Variovorax paradoxus: one gene and its partner. The protein of the gene in region 1 interacts with the protein of each later gene in a pairwise test. Links are inferred from orthologs where the notes say so. Each region holds a gene or a part of one and is shown in the gene's direction. Other genes may lie near its edges. The genes, in order: gyrA and gyrB.

Region 1 (6,494 bases):
TGCCGACCACTTCGATTTCCACGCGGCGGTTCTTGGCGCGGCCTTCCTTGGTGCGGTTGTCCGCAACAGGCTGCTTCTCGCCCTTGCCTTCGGTGTAGACGCGGTTGCGTTCGATGCCGCGCGAGACCAGGAAGGCCTTGACAGCTTCGGCACGGCGCACCGACAGACGCTGGTTGTACGAGTCAGAACCGATCGAGTCGGTGTGACCCACGGCAATGATCACTTCCAGGTTGACGTCACGGATCTTCGAGACCAGGTCGGTCAGCTTTGCGCGACCTTCAGGCTTGAGAACCGACTTGTCGAAGTCGAAGAATGCGTCAGCAGCGAAGGTAACCTTCGAAGCAGCGACTTGAGGAGCAGGCGTAGGAGCCGGTGCGCCCGGGGTGGGAGCCACTGCAGCGGGAGCTGCCGGAACCAGAGCACCGTCGCAACCGGCGGCGGCGGTAGCCGGCGTCCAGTTGGCATCACGCCAGCACAGTTCGTTCGTGCCGTTCTTCCAAACCAGTTCGCCGGTGCCGTTTTGCCAGTTGTCGATCGTAGGACCGCCATTCGCAGCGGTGACACGGGTCTGCGCGCCGGCGGCAGTGGCGAGCGCAGCGACTGCAAACATCATCGCCACTTTATTCAGTTTCTTCATGGTTCTCCTCTTGGGGAAAAAGCCGCAGCCGCGCTGCGAATCAAGGACGCTTTAAGTGACCACCACCCAAAACGTTGAGGCGATTGTGCCATAGGGTCTTTGGCAAACAGCCCGCAGCGCCCCCCTGAAGCGTAGGACGGAGGCGGAATAGCGGCCTTGTGTTGCGGCGGTACGACACCCCTCACAGCGTAAAATTCCGCCTTCTGCCGCCAGCCTCTCGCTCATGACCTCCTTCGCCAAAGAAACCCTGCCCATCAGTCTTGAAGAGGAAATGCGCAGCAGCTATCTCGATTACGCCATGAGCGTGATCGTGGGCCGAGCGCTTCCCGATGCCCGCGACGGCCTCAAGCCCGTGCACCGGCGCGTGCTTTACGCCATGCACGAACTCAACAACGACTGGAACCGTGCATATAAGAAGTCCGCCCGCATCGTGGGCGACGTGATCGGTAAGTACCACCCGCACGGCGACCAGTCGGTCTACGACACCATCGTGCGGCTGGCGCAGGACTTTTCCATGCGCCATATGCTGGTGGATGGACAAGGTAACTTCGGCTCGGTCGACGGAGACAACGCGGCCGCAATGCGGTATACGGAAATCCGGCTCGCAAAAATTGCGCACGAAATGCTGGCCGATATCGACAAGGAAACGGTCGATTTTCAAGACAATTACGACGGCTCCGAAAAAGAACCCAAGGTCCTGCCGAGCAAACTGCCTAATTTGCTGGTGAATGGCTCTGGCGGTATTGCGGTGGGCATGGCCACCAATATTCCGCCTCACAATCTCAATGAGGTGGTGGACGCCTGCCTGCACATGCTGCGCAATCCGCAGGCCACCATCGACGAGCTGATGGAAATCGTGCCGGCACCCGACTTCCCGACGGCCGGCATCATCTACGGCATCAACGGCGTGAGAGACGGCTACCGCACCGGCCGCGGCAAGGTGGTCATGCGCGCCAAGTGCCACTTCGAGGACATCGACCGCGGCCAGCGCCAGGCGATCATCGTCGACGAGCTCCCCTACCAGGTCAACAAGAAGACGCTGCAGGAGCGCATGGCCGAGCTGGTGCACGAGAAGAAGATCGAAGGCATCAGCCATATCCAGGACGAGTCCGACAAGTCGGGCATGCGCCTGGTGATCGAACTCAAGCGCGGCGAAGTGCCCGAGGTGGTGCTCAACAACCTGTACAAGCAGACGCAGCTGCAGGACACCTTCGGCATCAACATGGTGGCGCTGGTCGACGGCCAGCCCAAGCTGTGCAACCTGAAGGACCTGATCGAGGTCTTCCTGCAGCACCGCCGCGAAGTAGTTACACGCCGCACCGTGTTCACGCTGCGCAAGGCCCGCGAGCGCGGCCACGTGCTCGAAGGCTTGGCGGTGGCGTTGGCCAACATCGACGAATTCATCCGCATCATCCGGGAGTCACCCACTCCGCCGGTGGCCAAGACCGAGCTGATGACCCGCAGCTGGGACAGCAAGCTGGTGCGCGAGATGCTCACGCGTTCGCGCGCCGACGGCGGCGTGGTCAATGCCGACGACTACCGCCCCGAGGGCCTGGAACGCGAATTCGGCATGGGCTCCGACGGCCTCTATCGCCTGTCCGAAACCCAGGCGCAAGAAATTCTGCAGATGCGCCTGCAACGCCTCACCGGCCTCGAACAGGACAAGATCGTTGCCGAATACAAGGAGGTCATGGCCGAGATCGACGACCTGCTCGACATCCTGGCCAAGCCCGAACGCGTCTCGGTCATCATTGGCGAAGAGCTCGGCACCATTAAGCAGGAGTTCGGCCAGTCCAAGCTCGGCGCGCGCCGCAGCCTGGTCGAGCACAGCGCCTACGATCTCTCGACCGAAGACCTGATCACGCCCACCGACATGGTGGTCACGCTTTCGCACAGCGGCTACATCAAGAGCCAGCCGCTGAACGAGTACCGCGCGCAAAAGCGCGGCGGCCGCGGCAAGCAGGCCACCGTGACGAAGGAAGACGACTGGATCGACCAGCTCTTCATTGCCAACACGCACGACTACATCCTGTGCTTCTCCAACCGCGGCCGGCTGTACTGGCTTAAGGTGTGGGAAGTGCCGGCGGGTTCGCGCGGCTCGCGCGGCCGGCCCATCGTCAACATGTTCCCGCTGCAGGAAGGCGAAAAGATCAACGTGGCGCTCGCGCTCACCGGCGAAAAGCGCAACTTCCCGGCCGACCAGTACGTGTTCATGGCCACCTCGATGGGCACAGTCAAGAAGACCACCCTCGACGAATTCAACAACCCCCGCAAGGGCGGCATCATTGCCGTGAACCTCGATGAAGGCGACTACCTCATCGGCGCGGCGCTTACGGACGGCAAGCACGACGTGATGCTGTTCAGCGACGGCGGCAAGGCTGTGCGCTTCGACGAAGAAGACGTGCGTCCGCTGGGCCGCAACGCGCGCGGCGTGCGCGGCATGTCGCTCGACCCGGGGCAAGGCGTGATCGCCATGCTGGTGGCCGAGGACGAACAACAAAGCGTGCTCACCGCCACCGAAAATGGTTACGGAAAGCGCACAAGCATTACCGAGTACACGCGTCATGGCCGTGGAACCAAAGGCATGATTGCGATTCAACAGAGTGAGCGCAACGGCAAGGTCGTTGCCGCCACACTCGTGCATGCGGACGATGAGATCATGCTCATCACCGACAAGGGCGTGCTTGTGCGCACCCGGGTTGCCGAGATTCGTGAACTAGGTCGCGCAACGCAAGGCGTCACGCTGATCGGGCTCGACGAAGGCGCCAAACTAAGCGGGCTACAGCGTATCGTCGAAAACGACGCCAATGGCGAGATCGAGCCTGGCGCAGACGATACTTCCACATCTTCAACGGAGAACCCTCAGTGAAAAAATTCAAGCTCGCACTTCTGACCGTCGCCCTGGCCGGCAGCTCGATGGCCGCCATGGCCCAGGACAAAGCCGCGCTTATCAAGCAGTTCATCGACGTGCAGCGCCCCGGCATCGAGTCGCTGGCACGCGGCCTGGTCGAGCAATCGAGCTCCCCGATTGCCCAGGCCGGCTCGCAGTACCTGCAAACGCAGGTGCCCGAAGCCAAGCGCGAGTCGGCTGCCAAGGCAGCCGACGCCGAACTCAAGAAGTACTTCGACGACGCCTACCCGATCGTGCGCGACAAGGCCGTGCAACTGGCGCCCGTTGCGCTGACCCCTCTGCTCGAGCAGAACTTCACCGAAGACGAACTCAAGCAGCTGCTGGCCTGGATCAACTCGCCGCTCAGCAAGAAGTATCAGGACCTCAATCCCAAGATGCAGACCGCGTTGACCGAAAAGCTCGTGACCGAAACGCGCGCCACCATCGAACCGAAGATGCGCGCGCTGGACGAAAACGTGGCCAAGGCACTGGGTGCGCCCACCGGCGGCCAACAAGGCGCAGCTCCCGCCAAGGCCCCGGCCAAGGCTCCCGCCAAGAAGTGACGTGACAGAGCAGCAGCAGCCCAAGCCAGTCGGCACGCGTCCGTTCAATTTTTCCGCAGGTCCGGCCGCCATGCCGGAGGCGGTGCTGCAACGCGCCGCCTCCGAAATGCTCAATTGGCAGGGCAGCGGTATGAGCGTGATGGAGATGAGCCATCGCGGCAAGGAGTTCGGCGCGATCTGCACCCAGGCCGAAGCCGACATCCGCACGCTGCTGGCTGTGCCCGAGAACTTCCACATCCTGTTCATGCAGGGTGGCGGGCTGGGCGAAAACGCCATCGTGCCGATGAACCTGTCGCGCGGCAAAACCGCCGACTTCGTGATCACCGGCAGCTGGAGCATCAAGTCCCAGAAAGAAGCGCAGCGCTATTGCACTGCGCACGTCGCCGCAAGCAACGCAGGCGACCATCACACCAGGCTGCCAGATCCCTCGACCTGGCAGCTGAGCCAAGACGCCTCGTACGTGCACCTGTGCACCAACGAGACGATCAACGGCATCGAGTTCCAGCAGCTGCCCGATCTTGCGGCCCTTGGCAGCAACGCGCCGCTGGTCATCGACTTTTCGTCGCACGTGGCCTCGCGCAGCGTCGACTGGAGCCGTGTCGGCCTTGCATTCGGCGGCGCGCAAAAGAACCTCGGGCCGGCCGGCCTCACGCTCGTGATCGTGCGCGACGACCTGCTGGGCCATGCGCTCGAAATCTGCCCGAGTGCGTTCAACTACAAGATCGTGGCCGACAACAAGTCCATGTACAACACCCCGCCGACGTGGGGCATCTACATGGCCGGGCTCACTTTCCAGTGGTTGCTGCAGCAGACCGAAGGCGCGCTCACCGGCGTGGCCGCCATCGAACAGCGCAACATCGCCAAGGCGAACCTGCTGTACGGGTTCATCGACGCCTCTTCGTTCTATGTGAACAAGATCGACCCGGGCTGCCGCTCGCGCATGAACGTGCCTTTCTTCCTGGCCGACGAAAGCCGCAACGACGCCTTCCTGGCCGGCGCCCGGGAAGCCGGCCTGCTGCAGCTCAAGGGCCACAAGTCGGTCGGTGGCATGCGTGCGAGCATCTACAACGCCATGCCGCTGGAAGGCGTACAGGCACTTGTGAGCTACATGCGAGAATTCGAGCGATCGCATGCCTAGGCGCATGCCCAGCTGCTCGCACCGATGACCGCCTCCGCTCCAACACCGCCCTCTTCTCCCGACAACTCCGAAAGCCTTGCCGGTCTGCGCGTGCAGATCGATTCGCTCGACCAGCAACTGCTCAGCCTGCTCAATGAGCGGGCCCACGTGGCAGAGCTGGTCGGCGAGGTCAAGAAGCGCGAAGGCACGCCGTTTTTCCGTCCCGATCGCGTGGCGCAAGTCATCGAGAAGATGCAGAAGAGCAATGCAGGCCCGCTCAAGGACCTGCATGTGGCGGCCATCTGGCGCGAGATCATGTCGGCCTGCCTGGCGCTCGAGTCGCCCCAGCGCGTTGCCGTGCTCGGCCCCGAGGGCACTTTCTGCGAGCAGGCCGCCATCGAGTACTTCGGCGGCGCCGCCGACCTCATCTACTGCGCCAGCTTCGACGAGGTGTTTCACGCCACGGCGGCCGGCAGCGCCCAATACGGCGTGGTGGGCGTCGAAAACTCGACCGAAGGCGTCGTCACGCGTTCGCTCGACCTGTTCCTGCATTCGCCCACCCATGTGGTCGGCGAGGTCAGCCTGCTGGTGCGGCACCATCTCCTGCGCAGCAGCAACACGCTCGACGGCGTGGAAGCGGTGCTCGCCCATCCGCAAGCGCTCGCGCAGTGCCAGACCTGGCTTTCCAAGCACCTGCCCAACGCCGAGCGGCGCGCCGTCTCGAGCAACGCCGAAGGCGCGCGGCTCGCGGCCACCAACCCGGCCTGGGCTGCGTTGGCCGGCGAACGCGCCGCCACCCGCTTCGGCCTGCACATCGTTGCGCACGCCATCCAGGACGACTCGTACAACCGCACCCGCTTCTCCGTGATCTGCCTGCCGCAGACGCTGGCCATGCCGCCGGCATCGGGGCGCGATTGCACGAGCCTGATCGTCTCCGTACCCAATCGCCCCGGCGCCGTGCACGACCTGCTGGTGCCGCTGAAGCTCAACAACGTGTCGATGACCCGTTTCGAGTCGCGTCCCGCGCGCACCGGCCAGTGGGAGTACTACTTCTACATCGACCTCGACGGGCACCCTTCGCAGCCCAACGTGGCCGCGGCACTGGCCGAACTGCGCGGCCTCTGCGCCTTCTACAAGGTGCTTGGCGCCTACCCCGTCAAAGCCTGAGCCGGACGCGCACCATGTTCGAGCAATTGGGATTGATCGGCTGCGGCCTCATGGGCGGCTCCTTTGCGCTTGCGCTCAAGCGCGCAAAGCTTGTGAAACGGGTCGTCGGCTACAGCAAGT
Region 2 (10,416 bases), 1.8 Mb from region 1 along the record:
ACCGAACTGAACCAGCAACTCCACGTGCTCGAACAAACGCTCAAGGGCTGACCCCGGATGTCATCAAGAAAGCCACCCGCAACAGCGGAGAATGGCGTCTTACAAGCGGATTCAAAGAGATAAAAGAGAAGAGGAAGAAGACATGATCGTTTTGAAGGCAACCCAAGACAAAGTCCTCGCCGCGCTGCAGTCGGTGGCAGGCATCGTGGAACGGCGCCATACCCTGCCTATCCTGGCCAACGTGCTGATCCGCAAGACCGGCGGCCAGCTGCAGCTCACAACCAGCGACCTCGAGATCCAGATCCGCACCACGGCCGAGCTTGGCGGCGACGAAGGCAACTTCACCACCACCATCGGCGCGCGCAAGCTCATCGACATCCTGCGCACCATGCCGGCCGACCAGACCGTGAGCCTCGAGTCGAGCGCGAGCAAGCTGGTGCTCAAGGGCGGCAAGAGCCGCTTCACGCTGCAGTCGCTGCCGGCAGAAGACTTTCCGCTGGTGCAGGAAGCCGCCAACTTCGGTCCCGTGTTCAGCGTGCCGCAAAAGACGCTGAAGGACCTGCTCTCGCAGGTTTCCTTTGCCATGGCCGTGCACGACATCCGCTACTACCTCAACGGCATTCTGTTCGTGGCCGAAGGCAAGCAGCTGAGCCTGGTGGCCACCGACGGCCACCGCCTGGCGTTTTCGTCGGCCACGCTCGACGTCGAAGTGCCGCGCCAGGAAGTGATTCTTCCGCGCAAGACCGTGCTCGAAATGCAGCGCCTGCTGTCGGATGCCGAAGGCGCCATCGAGATGCAGTTTGCGAACAACCAGGCCAAGTTCAGCTTCGGCGGCATGGAGTTCGTCACCAAGCTGGTCGAGGGCAAGTTCCCCGACTACAACCGCGTGATTCCCAAGAACCACAAGAACAGCGTCACGCTCGGCCGCGCGCCCCTGCTGGCCAGCCTGCAGCGCACCGCCATCCTGACGAGCGAGAAGTTCAAGGGCGTGCGCCTGAACATCGAGCCCGGCACGCTGCGCATCGCCTCCAACAATGCCGAGCAGGAAGAAGCACAGGACGAGCTCGACATCGACTACGGCGGCGACGCCATCGAGATCGGCTTCAACGTGACCTACCTGATCGACGCTCTCGCCAACATGGGCCAGGACATGGTCAAGCTGGACCTGGCCGACTCCAACAGCTCCGCCCTTTTGACCATCCCCGAGAACGCATCCTTCAAATATGTCGTGATGCCGATGCGGATCTAGAAGACAGAAAACACAGCGCCTTGCGCAGACAGCCCGCGGCCCTCCGCGGGTTTGCGCTTTCAAGAGGCAGGAAAAGCAGGCCGCCAAGGCCCGAAAAATCCCGTGAATGCCGTGAGAGATAGAGGAATATCCGAATGAGTGCAGAAGAAAACAAGCCCGAAGTACCCCACACCGAACCGGTCTACACGCCCGAGATCGAGAGTGCGGTGCCGATCGAGATCACGCCCGCCGACACCAGCTACGGCGAAGGCTCGATCACGATCCTCGAGGGGCTCGAGGCGGTGCGCAAGCGCCCCGGCATGTACATCGGCGACACCTCCGACGGCACGGGCCTGCACCACCTGGTGTTCGAGGTGGTCGACAACTCCATCGACGAAGCGCTGGCCGGCCATTGCGACGACATCGTCGTCACCATCCACAGCGACAACTCGATTTCCGTTACCGACAACGGCCGCGGCATTCCCACCGGCGTGAAGATGGACGACAAGCACGAGCCCAAGCGCTCGGCGGCCGAAATTGCGTTGACCGAGCTGCACGCCGGCGGCAAGTTCAACCAGAACAGCTACAAGGTGTCGGGCGGCCTGCACGGCGTGGGCGTGAGCTGCGTGAACGCGCTGAGCGTGATGCTGCGCCTGGTGGTGCGCCGCGAGGGCAAGATCCACGAACTCGAATTCAGCCGCGGCTTCGTGCAGGACCGCCTGCTCGAGACCGTGAACGGCGTCGAGGTCTCGCCCATGAAGATCATCGGCGACACCGACAAGCGCGGCACCGAGGTGCACTTTCTGCCCGACACGGAAATCTTCAAGGAGAACAACGATTTCCACTACGAAATCCTCTCCAAGCGCCTGCGCGAGCTGAGCTTTCTGAACAACGGCGTGCGCATCCGCCTGAAGGACGAGCGCACCGGCAAGGAAGACGACTTTTCGGGCGCCGGCGGCGTGCGCGGCTTTGTCGAGTTCATCAACAAGGGCAAGACCGTCCTGCATCCGAACTCGTTCTACGCAGCGGGCGAAAAGCCGGCCGACACCTACGGCGGCATTCCGGGCACGCACATCGGCGTTGAAGTGGCCATGCAGTGGAACAGCGGCTACAACGAGCAGGTGCTGTGCTTCACCAATAACATCCCGCAGCGTGACGGCGGCACCCATCTCACGGGCCTGCGCGCCGCGATGACCCGCGTCATCAACAAGTACATCGAAGAGAACGAGCTGGCCAAGAAGGCCAAGGTCGAAGTCACCGGCGACGACATGCGCGAAGGCCTGTGCTGCGTGCTGAGCGTGAAGGTGCCCGAGCCCAAGTTCTCCAGCCAGACCAAGGACAAGCTGGTGTCCAGCGAAGTGCGCGCGCCGGTGGAAGACATCGTCGGGCGCCTGCTCACCGATTACCTGCAGGAACGCCCGAACGACGCCAAGATCATCTGCGGCAAGATCATCGAGGCCGCCCGCGCCCGCGAAGCCGCGCGCAAGGCCCGCGAAATGACGCGCCGCAAGGGCGTGCTCGACGGCATGGGCCTGCCCGGCAAGCTGGCCGACTGCCAGGAAAAGGACCCGGCGCTGTGCGAGGTCTACCTGGTGGAGGGCGACTCCGCAGGCGGCTCCGCCAAGCAGGGCCGCGACCGTAAGTTCCAGGCCATCCTGCCGCTGCGCGGCAAGATCCTGAACGTGGAAAAGGCGCGCTACGAGAAGCTGCTCACCAGCAACGAAATTCTCACGATGATCACGGCACTGGGCACCGGCATCGGCCGCGCCGGCGCCACCACCGCTGGCGGCGGGGCGGACGACTTCAACGTCGCCAAGCTCCGCTACCACCGCATCATCATCATGACCGACGCCGACGTCGACGGCGCGCACATTCGCACGCTGCTGCTCACGTTCTTCTACCGGCAGATGCCGGAGCTGGTCGAGCGCGGCCACATCTACATTGCGCAGCCGCCGCTCTACAAGGTGAAGGTCGGCAAGGAAGAGCAGTACCTGAAGGACGGCCCAGCGCTGGACGCCTTCCTGCTCAAGGTGGCGCTGAAGGATGCGAGCATCGAGACCGGCGGGCCCAACTCGACCACCCTGAGCGGCGACACGCTGGCCGAGCTCGCGCGCAAGCACCAGCTGGCCGAAGCCGTGATCGCGCGCCTGCGCAACTTCATGGATGCCGAAGCGCTGCGCGCCATTGCCGACGGCGTGGCGCTCGACCTGGACACCACGCCCGCGGCAGAGGCTTCGGCCGTGGCGCTGCAGGCCAAGCTGCGCGAGCTCAACACCACCGGCGTGCCCGCCGAAGTGAGCAGCGAGTTCGACGCCCGCACCGACAAGCCGCTGCTGCGCATCAGCCGCCGCCACCACGGCAACATCAAGAGCAGCGTGCTCACGCAGGACTTTGTGCACGGTGCCGACTACGCCGCGCTCGCCGAAGCCGCCAACACGTTCCGCAACCTGCTGAGCGCTGATGGCGCCATCGTGCGCCGCGGCGAGGGCGAGCGCGCCAAGGAAGAAAAGGTGGCCGACTTCCGCATCGCGATGAAGTGGCTCATCGGCCAGGCCGAAAACGCCACCTCGCGCCAGCGCTACAAGGGCCTGGGCGAAATGAACCCCGCACAGCTATGGGAAACCACCATGGACCCGACCGTGCGCCGCCTGCTGCGCGTGCAGATCGACGACGCAATCGAAGCCGACCGCGTGTTCACGATGCTGATGGGCGACGAGGTGGAGCCGCGGCGCGAGTTCATCGAGCAGAACGCGCTGCGGGCTGCGAATATCGACGTCTGAGTGTCAAGGCTTCCCTCCCGGGGAGATTTTTTGACATAGCCGCGCGACCAAGACCACAGGCCTAAAGACGCGCTGCAGGCAACCGCGGACCAGCAGCGCGTGCGATTGCAGACCGAGGCCAAGGACAGCAAGGCGGTTGGGCCTGCCTCAAGTAAAGTTCATGAGCACTCAGGTCAGCGAGTCGACAGACAGCGCAAGGATACCGATCAGGCTCAGCAGGCTCGCATAAATATTGACTCTGGTGGGGCGCTCTCGGAGAACGGCCATACCGATCAAAAACGATACAACCAGGCTGAGGCGTCGAAAAAGCGAAGCGGTCGACATCTGGCTACTGTCTAACGCAAGAAACACCAGGAAAAGCGATTCGCCGATTGTGATGAAGACGCCTGCGAGCACGAGATAGCCGATCCATCCGGCGCGCGGAGTTTCCTTTGGCTGTTGTGGCAGCAGCTTGCGCGCCATTGGCAACAGCGCAATCAGAATAATCGCCCTGAGTACATCGGACCAAACTTGCACTGACAAGACCGTTTCACTCGGCTGCGCTCGCAATAGCGTTCGGTCCAAAACGACGACGATCCCTGAAAGCACAGCAGACATGCCTGCAATCAGAAGAGCGCGTCGACTACCACTACCGTGTGCGCGGTGCGCTCCCAAGTAGACGGCGGCATACGAGAGAAGCACGCAAAGCATGCCGAACCATCCCATCGATCGGAGCTGAAGCCCTTCGACACACAGCCCAACAATCAGAGGGACGGCCGGCGCAATCGCGCGGACCAACACAGCTTGGGACAGTGGAATGTCTCGTAGCGAAATGATCGCCAAGCCATAGGCAAGGATGAGCAATACAGAGCGAACCGCAGCGTAAACGGCGAACGCAGATTGGGCCTTCCAGAGGCTCCATATCCCGAACTGCGGCAACAGCAGGACGAAGGGAACCCATAGCAATAGCGGTATCAGGTACACCACGGTCATAGCAGTGAGCGTTCCCCGACCCGCCGAACCGCGCTTGAGGAAGAAGTCCACGAAACCCAGCATCACACCCGCAGTACCGCCGATCAGAGGTCCAGTCGTCATCGTCCGCCTTGCTTGTAGGATGGCCGGTCGGCAATGACCGTCCCTCGTTGTTATTCGTAGTTGACCGTATGCGTGTGGCCAGCGTCCGCCGCATAGGTGATTCCGACGGTACCGCTGTCATGCTGGTTCATCAGTTCCTGGGTCGTCTTGACAATGCGATGCGTCCACTCGTGATCGGCGAGGCGGGGATCCAAGGCGAAGACACTCGACCCCCAACTGCTCATCCCCGTGCCGAGCAGCCCGAATTCTCTCCAAAGCTCCAGGACGTCGCGCACGACTGGCGCCTGGGACGCAATCTCGAAAGATTTCCAGCGGCATTCGCGAATCACATTCAAACCGCGGCAGAAGGCGTCAATATCCGCTTCGATAACGCCCGGAATGAGCATCATGAGGGCTGCGTGCGAGACCTTCTGTACATCTTGCAAGGGCACGGGGCAAACCTCCTCGAAGAAAGCTTGCTCGATCGCCCCATGGATAGCCAAGCCCTTTGGCGTGGCCAGCAAGATCGGCCAACGCGGAAGGCGTTGCTGAAACACCATCGGCGCGGGTGGCATCTCCCGGGAGTACGAGGACGCTCGAAAGCTGCCCCCCTTTGCCGCGAACGAGTGGCCGCAATCAAGCACGAATCCGCCGTTTGCAAAGGCGGCGGTGCCAATGCCTGAAGTACCACCGCGGCCAACAAGGTTGGCAAGCTCTGTGGCTGAAAAGTTCAAACCGTAGAGCAATGTGACTGCACGGGCTGCGGCCAGCAGATGCGCTGTTTTTGACCCAAGTCCGGTGTGTGGCTCCAGTGACCGTGTGACTTGAATTTCGATCAGACCTTTCAGATTCAGCCGAACCATGACCGCGGTGATCGTCTTTTCGATCGCACCTCGAAGCTCGTCTCCCTCGCCATCAGGCGGGACAAGCACAACAACTTCGATTTCGGCACTTTTCCGAGTACGTGCATTGAGTGCTGCGCGAGGAGAGTCAAGGGCAATGCCCACGCCCCCGTCTACGCGATTGCTGAACTGCCCATGCATATCGATCAACGAGATATGCAATCTGCAGGGCGCTGTGACAGTAGCGACTTTGATTTTTTCCGACATTTGTTTCTTGATTGGTGTTGTGTCGTTCGCGCCAAACAGGCGCACTCCCTAGGTAATGAAATTTGCAGGGACCTCCTTCGAAAATTTGGAATATTGAAGAGATGTGGAGTTGTTCCAGTCGGTGCTCTAGCCTCAAGACCACCTTCGGAATCGACGTTGGACGGCAGAGAGAGCCGCCGGCGCCGGTGGTTTGGGACCGACAGCGGCTTCGGCAAGTCCGCGATAGCTTTCGCCCAGATGGTCTCGTTATGGGTTTGCTCGAGACCATGCAACGCACTACTTACTCGCTGACACCCGAACTGGCGGAATCGATCGGCGGAGCTGCGGGCGCAGCAGGGGGAAGGGCTGCAATCAAAACTAAAGCGATCCCGAAAGCTAAGACAGTAATGGCGGTTTTCAAGTTTTTCTCTGTCAACGACCGTGAGGTCAAGGGCTTGGATCTTATGTATATCGGTCCCTCCTTCTTCTGTTCCTCATGTGCAAAATGCGCAGGCCGGAGGAAGATTTGGTCGCGCCGCACAGCTGTCGCCGGGAAGTGTGGAGAAATTCATCGAGTTAGTTGCAGTCAGACCACGTCGAGATCCGATCAGAGCCGGATCGACGGCGCGTCGCTCCCTGAAGTTCGATGCGTAGCCAGGGTCAGTGAAAAAGAAAAAGCGCCTCAGCATTGCTGGGCGCTTTTTAGTTCAAGGTCCTCAGGCAGCTCAACCCGCTGCTCTGCGGGCCGGTGCTGCTCAGGCCGGCGTACTTACTTATTTCCCCTGCGCCTGCCCCAAGATATCCACCACCACGCGCCGATCCGGCTGCAGGCAAGCCACCAGCCGCGCCGAGCGCTGCAGGCCCTGGCAGTCGCGCGTCACCGGCTCGCGCTCGCCCATCGAGCGCACCTCCATCGGCGCGCGCACACCCGCGGCCTTCAGGTAGTCGCGCACCGTGTTCGCGCGCTGCAGCGCCAGCCGGTCGTTATAGGCCTCGTTGCCCAGCCGGTCGGTGTGTCCCGTGATCGTCAGGCTCTGCACCTGCACCTCCGGGCTCTGCAGCGCACGCGCCAGCGCGTCCAGCTCGGCGCGGCCCTGCGGCAGCATGTCTGCCGCGGCCGAGCGGTCGAACCGGAACAGCGTGTCCGCGCTCAGGTTCACCCGCCGCGTCGTCGGCTGCGCCGGAGTTGGAACGGGCGCGGGCGCCGGCGTCACCACAGGGGTGAGCGCGCAGTTCTGCCCCTGGCACCAGTTGTAGCGCTCGTCGTGCAGGCTGGCGCAGCCGGACAGGACGAGGGTGGCGAGAGCTGCGGCGCCGAGCGCGAGCCGTGTCGGAGTGTTCTTCGTTTGCATGTGTTCTTTCCTTGGCGTTGTCTGTTTATTGGGCGGCGCTCACCACGCCACCCGCACGCCCAGCTGGCCCGAGACGCCCTCGCGGCTCGTGCCGCTGAGCGAGCGCTGGTACTGCACCCCGCCGTACAGGTAGGCGGCCTTGCTCAGCGGCAGCTGCGCGCCCACGCCCAACTCGGCCCAGGTCTGCTTGGCCCACTGCTCGTTCACCGTGGTGTTGCCGATGGTCACGCCCTTGGGGTCCTTGAACTCGTGCAGCACATTGGCCGTCACATAGAAGGTGTTGGTGCGCGTGAGCTTTTCGCCGCGCTCGGCCTTGTCGTTCCAGGCCAGGCGCGCGCCCAGACGCCCGCGCAGGCTGTGGCTGGTGAAGCCGTCCACCGTGGAGATGTTGTCCGCAAAGCCGCGGTAGCGCGTGAGCTGGTAGCTCAGCTGCGCCTGCGGCTCGATCAGCCACTGGCTGTCGCCGATCTGCCATGGGCGGCCCACTTCCACGCTCAGCCCGCCGCCGGTGCCCTTTTGCGTGCCCTCGCCGCCGTACTTGTCGGTGTACTTGTTCTGCACCGCATGCAGTTGACCAACCAGGTCCAGGTAGCTGCCGTTGTCCGCGTAGCGCGTGTGGTACGCGCCCAGAGTGAGCATCTGGCCCTTCATCTTGCCGGTGTCGTAGCCCATGCCGGCTTCGCCGCGGCGGCGGTCGTTGAAGTTGGTGCTGGTACGTCCGTAGCCCGCGCTGACGCCGGTGTGGCTGCGCGACTTGTCGCCGGCGTCTCCGCTGTAGCGCACGGCCAGGTCCTTGCCCAGCTGGAAGTACTGCATTTCCTGCTCGAAGCCGAACTGGCGCTTGCCGTCCACGTCCAGTCGCTGCGCGTGCAGGCGCATCCACGCCTGGTCGGCCGGCGCCTTGTCGTCGCAGCCGCAGTGGTCCCACTTGAGGGTCTGCTGCTCGCCCACGCGCTGGTGCAGCGTGCCCAGGAGGCCCAGGCCCAGTTCCTGGGTGGCGACCTGGCCCATCACGTAGCCGGGCACGGCGGGGCGCAGCACCTCGGGGGCGGGGACAGGCGCGGGGTTCGGGACGCCGGGCACCGGCACTGCCGGCGGCGTGTTGTAGACACTGCTCAGGTAGAAGCTGTTGGCGTCGCCGTCGGTGCGCCCGCCGCGGTGCAGCCCGTACTCGTAGGCGCCGGCCTGCACGGGGGCGGCCAGGGTGAAGTTGCCTTCTGAAGAGGTGCCGGACACCTGCACCACCTGGATGCCGTTGATGGTGGCGGCACCGGCGCCGCCGGTGTTGGCCACCAGCACACGGGTGGTACCGCTGGTGTTGCCGTTGACCACCAGCTTGTCGGTGGCGCTGGCGTCGCTGCCCAGGGCGGTGTTGATCCTCACCAGCCCGTTGGCACCGGCGTAGTTGCCGTTGACGGTGAGCGCGTTGCCGGGCGTGCCGGCGGCGTTGCGCAGGTCCAGCAGGCCCGCGTTGTGCAGGTCGCCGGTGAGGGTGAAGGCCGGCTGGCCCATGAACACGCTGCTGGTGGGCTGGATGAACAGGCCCATCGGAGCGCCGCTGGCGTCGGTGCCGGTGCCCACGGCCAGCGGGGCGCCGGCCAAGGTCAGGCGGGTGTTGTCCAGGGTGATGGTTTCCCAGTTGCGCAGGGTGTCGCCGCCGGCAGTGGCGGTCACGCCCTGCAGGGTGAGCTTGTCGACCCAGCCGTCGGCGGCCGAGACGTCGTCGCCGCCGTCCAGCACCTGGCTGCCGTTGTAGGCGGGGGCGGCCACCAGGGCGGTGTCGGAGCCGTTCTGGCCGTAGAAGCCGCCCGCGAGGGTGCCGCCGGTCCAGGTGACGGTGTCGTTGCCGTCGGCGGCGCTGGCTACACGGTCGTCCCCGTAGATGTTGCCGGTGAAGGTGCCGCCGGTGAGCGCCAGGCTGTCGTTGCCCAGGCCCAGGATGGCGTCGCCGGTGACGGTGCCGGCCGTGGCGACCACGGCGTTTCCGCCGAGGGTGTCGGTGCCGGTACTGGCCGCATCGCCGTCGCGAATCGCGATGCCGGAGGCGGCGCCGTTGACCGTGGCCGCCGCGCCGATGTTGACGGTTCCGCCTGCTGCTGCCAACGTGTGGATGGCCGCGCCCGCGCCGCTGCCGCTGGTCAGGCTGCCGCCCGTGACCTCGACCTGGTAGGTGCCCCCGGCCGAGGTGGCGCGCAGGCCGTCGGCATTGAGGCCTGTGGCGGCCACCGTGCCCGCGGCCATTGCGACCTGGGCCAGGCCGGTGCCGTCGGTCTGGCTGTACAGGCCGTGCGCGCCGGCGCCTGCGGTGCTGACGTTGCCGTTCAAGAGCGCGGTGGTGGCGGCGGCCGTATTGGCCGCGTTTGTGATCGCGGAATAGATCCCGTAGGTACCAGTCTGCAGCGTGGTGATCGTCGAAGCTGCGGCGTCCATGCTTGCCGTTGCCGCGCCCGTGCCCCTGTTACGGGCCAAGATTCCGTAGCCGTCGGCGCCGTGCATCACGATGCTGCCACCCGTCATCGACGCGCTCGCGGAGCCCGGGCCGGTACCCGAGTTGCTCGCGGCCAGCCCGCCCCCGCCCGCTCCGTTGCCGATCAACGTCCCTCCCGTCTGGCTGGCAATCGCGTTGCCGGTTCCGGTGACGACAGCGACGATGCTCGCGCTGGCGGCGTTCGTTGTCGCGGTGCCGCCAGATATGGTGGCGTAAGCATTGCCTGAGCCCAGTGTCTGGGAAACAAGGGCCGTGTTATTCGCGGCCTGTGTGGTGGCGTCACCACCGGTCATGGACGCAACAGCATCGCCATTGCCCCATGCCAAGGCGTAAGCCGCGTGCGACCCGCCCGCCGCAGTGCCGGTACTGATCGAGCCGCCGTTCACTACAACCGTCGCCTTGCCGGTGCCGTGCGTTTCTGCAAGCA

The links.
Region 2: the proteins of gyrA (region 1) and gyrB interact in binary tests that used the Escherichia coli proteins (3 or more experiments, as listed by UniProt). The link is inferred for Variovorax paradoxus from one-to-one orthologs.

The regions. Positions count from the first base shown.
Region 1 is NZ_CP046622.1:1,769,835-1,776,328, reverse strand. What follows is about bases 493-3,706. They hold gyrA (DNA gyrase subunit A), read left to right. Parts: upstream 493-860; coding sequence 861-3,506; downstream 3,507-3,706. Other genes in these bases: GOQ09_RS08260 (DUF2059 domain-containing protein), read left to right, coding at 3,503-3,706; ompA (outer membrane protein OmpA), read right to left, coding at 493-637. Outside these bases: more of ompA, read right to left, coding at 1-492; more of GOQ09_RS08260, read left to right, coding at 3,707-4,090; serC (3-phosphoserine/phosphohydroxythreonine transaminase), read left to right, coding at 4,161-5,228; pheA (prephenate dehydratase), read left to right, coding at 5,253-6,374; GOQ09_RS08245 (prephenate dehydrogenase), read left to right, coding at 6,389-6,494. UniProt on the Escherichia coli protein: A type II topoisomerase that negatively supercoils closed circular double-stranded (ds) DNA in an ATP-dependent manner to maintain chromosomes in an underwound state.
Region 2 is NZ_CP046622.1:1,330-11,745, forward strand. The notes cover bases 1,032-4,208. They hold gyrB (DNA topoisomerase (ATP-hydrolyzing) subunit B), read left to right. Parts: upstream 1,032-1,383; coding sequence 1,384-4,008; downstream 4,009-4,208. Other genes in these bases: dnaN (DNA polymerase III subunit beta), read left to right, coding at 1,032-1,249; GOQ09_RS00020 (DMT family transporter), read right to left, coding at 4,177-4,208. Also shown: chromosomal replication initiator protein DnaA, read left to right, coding at 1-51; more of dnaN, read left to right, coding at 143-1,031; more of GOQ09_RS00020, read right to left, coding at 4,209-5,082; GOQ09_RS00025 (beta-ribofuranosylaminobenzene 5'-phosphate synthase family protein), read right to left, coding at 5,133-6,170; GOQ09_RS00030 (OmpA family protein), read right to left, coding at 6,923-7,501; GOQ09_RS00035 (autotransporter outer membrane beta-barrel domain-containing protein), read right to left, coding at 7,541-10,416. UniProt on the Escherichia coli protein: DNA gyrase negatively supercoils closed circular double-stranded DNA in an ATP-dependent manner to maintain chromosomes in an underwound state.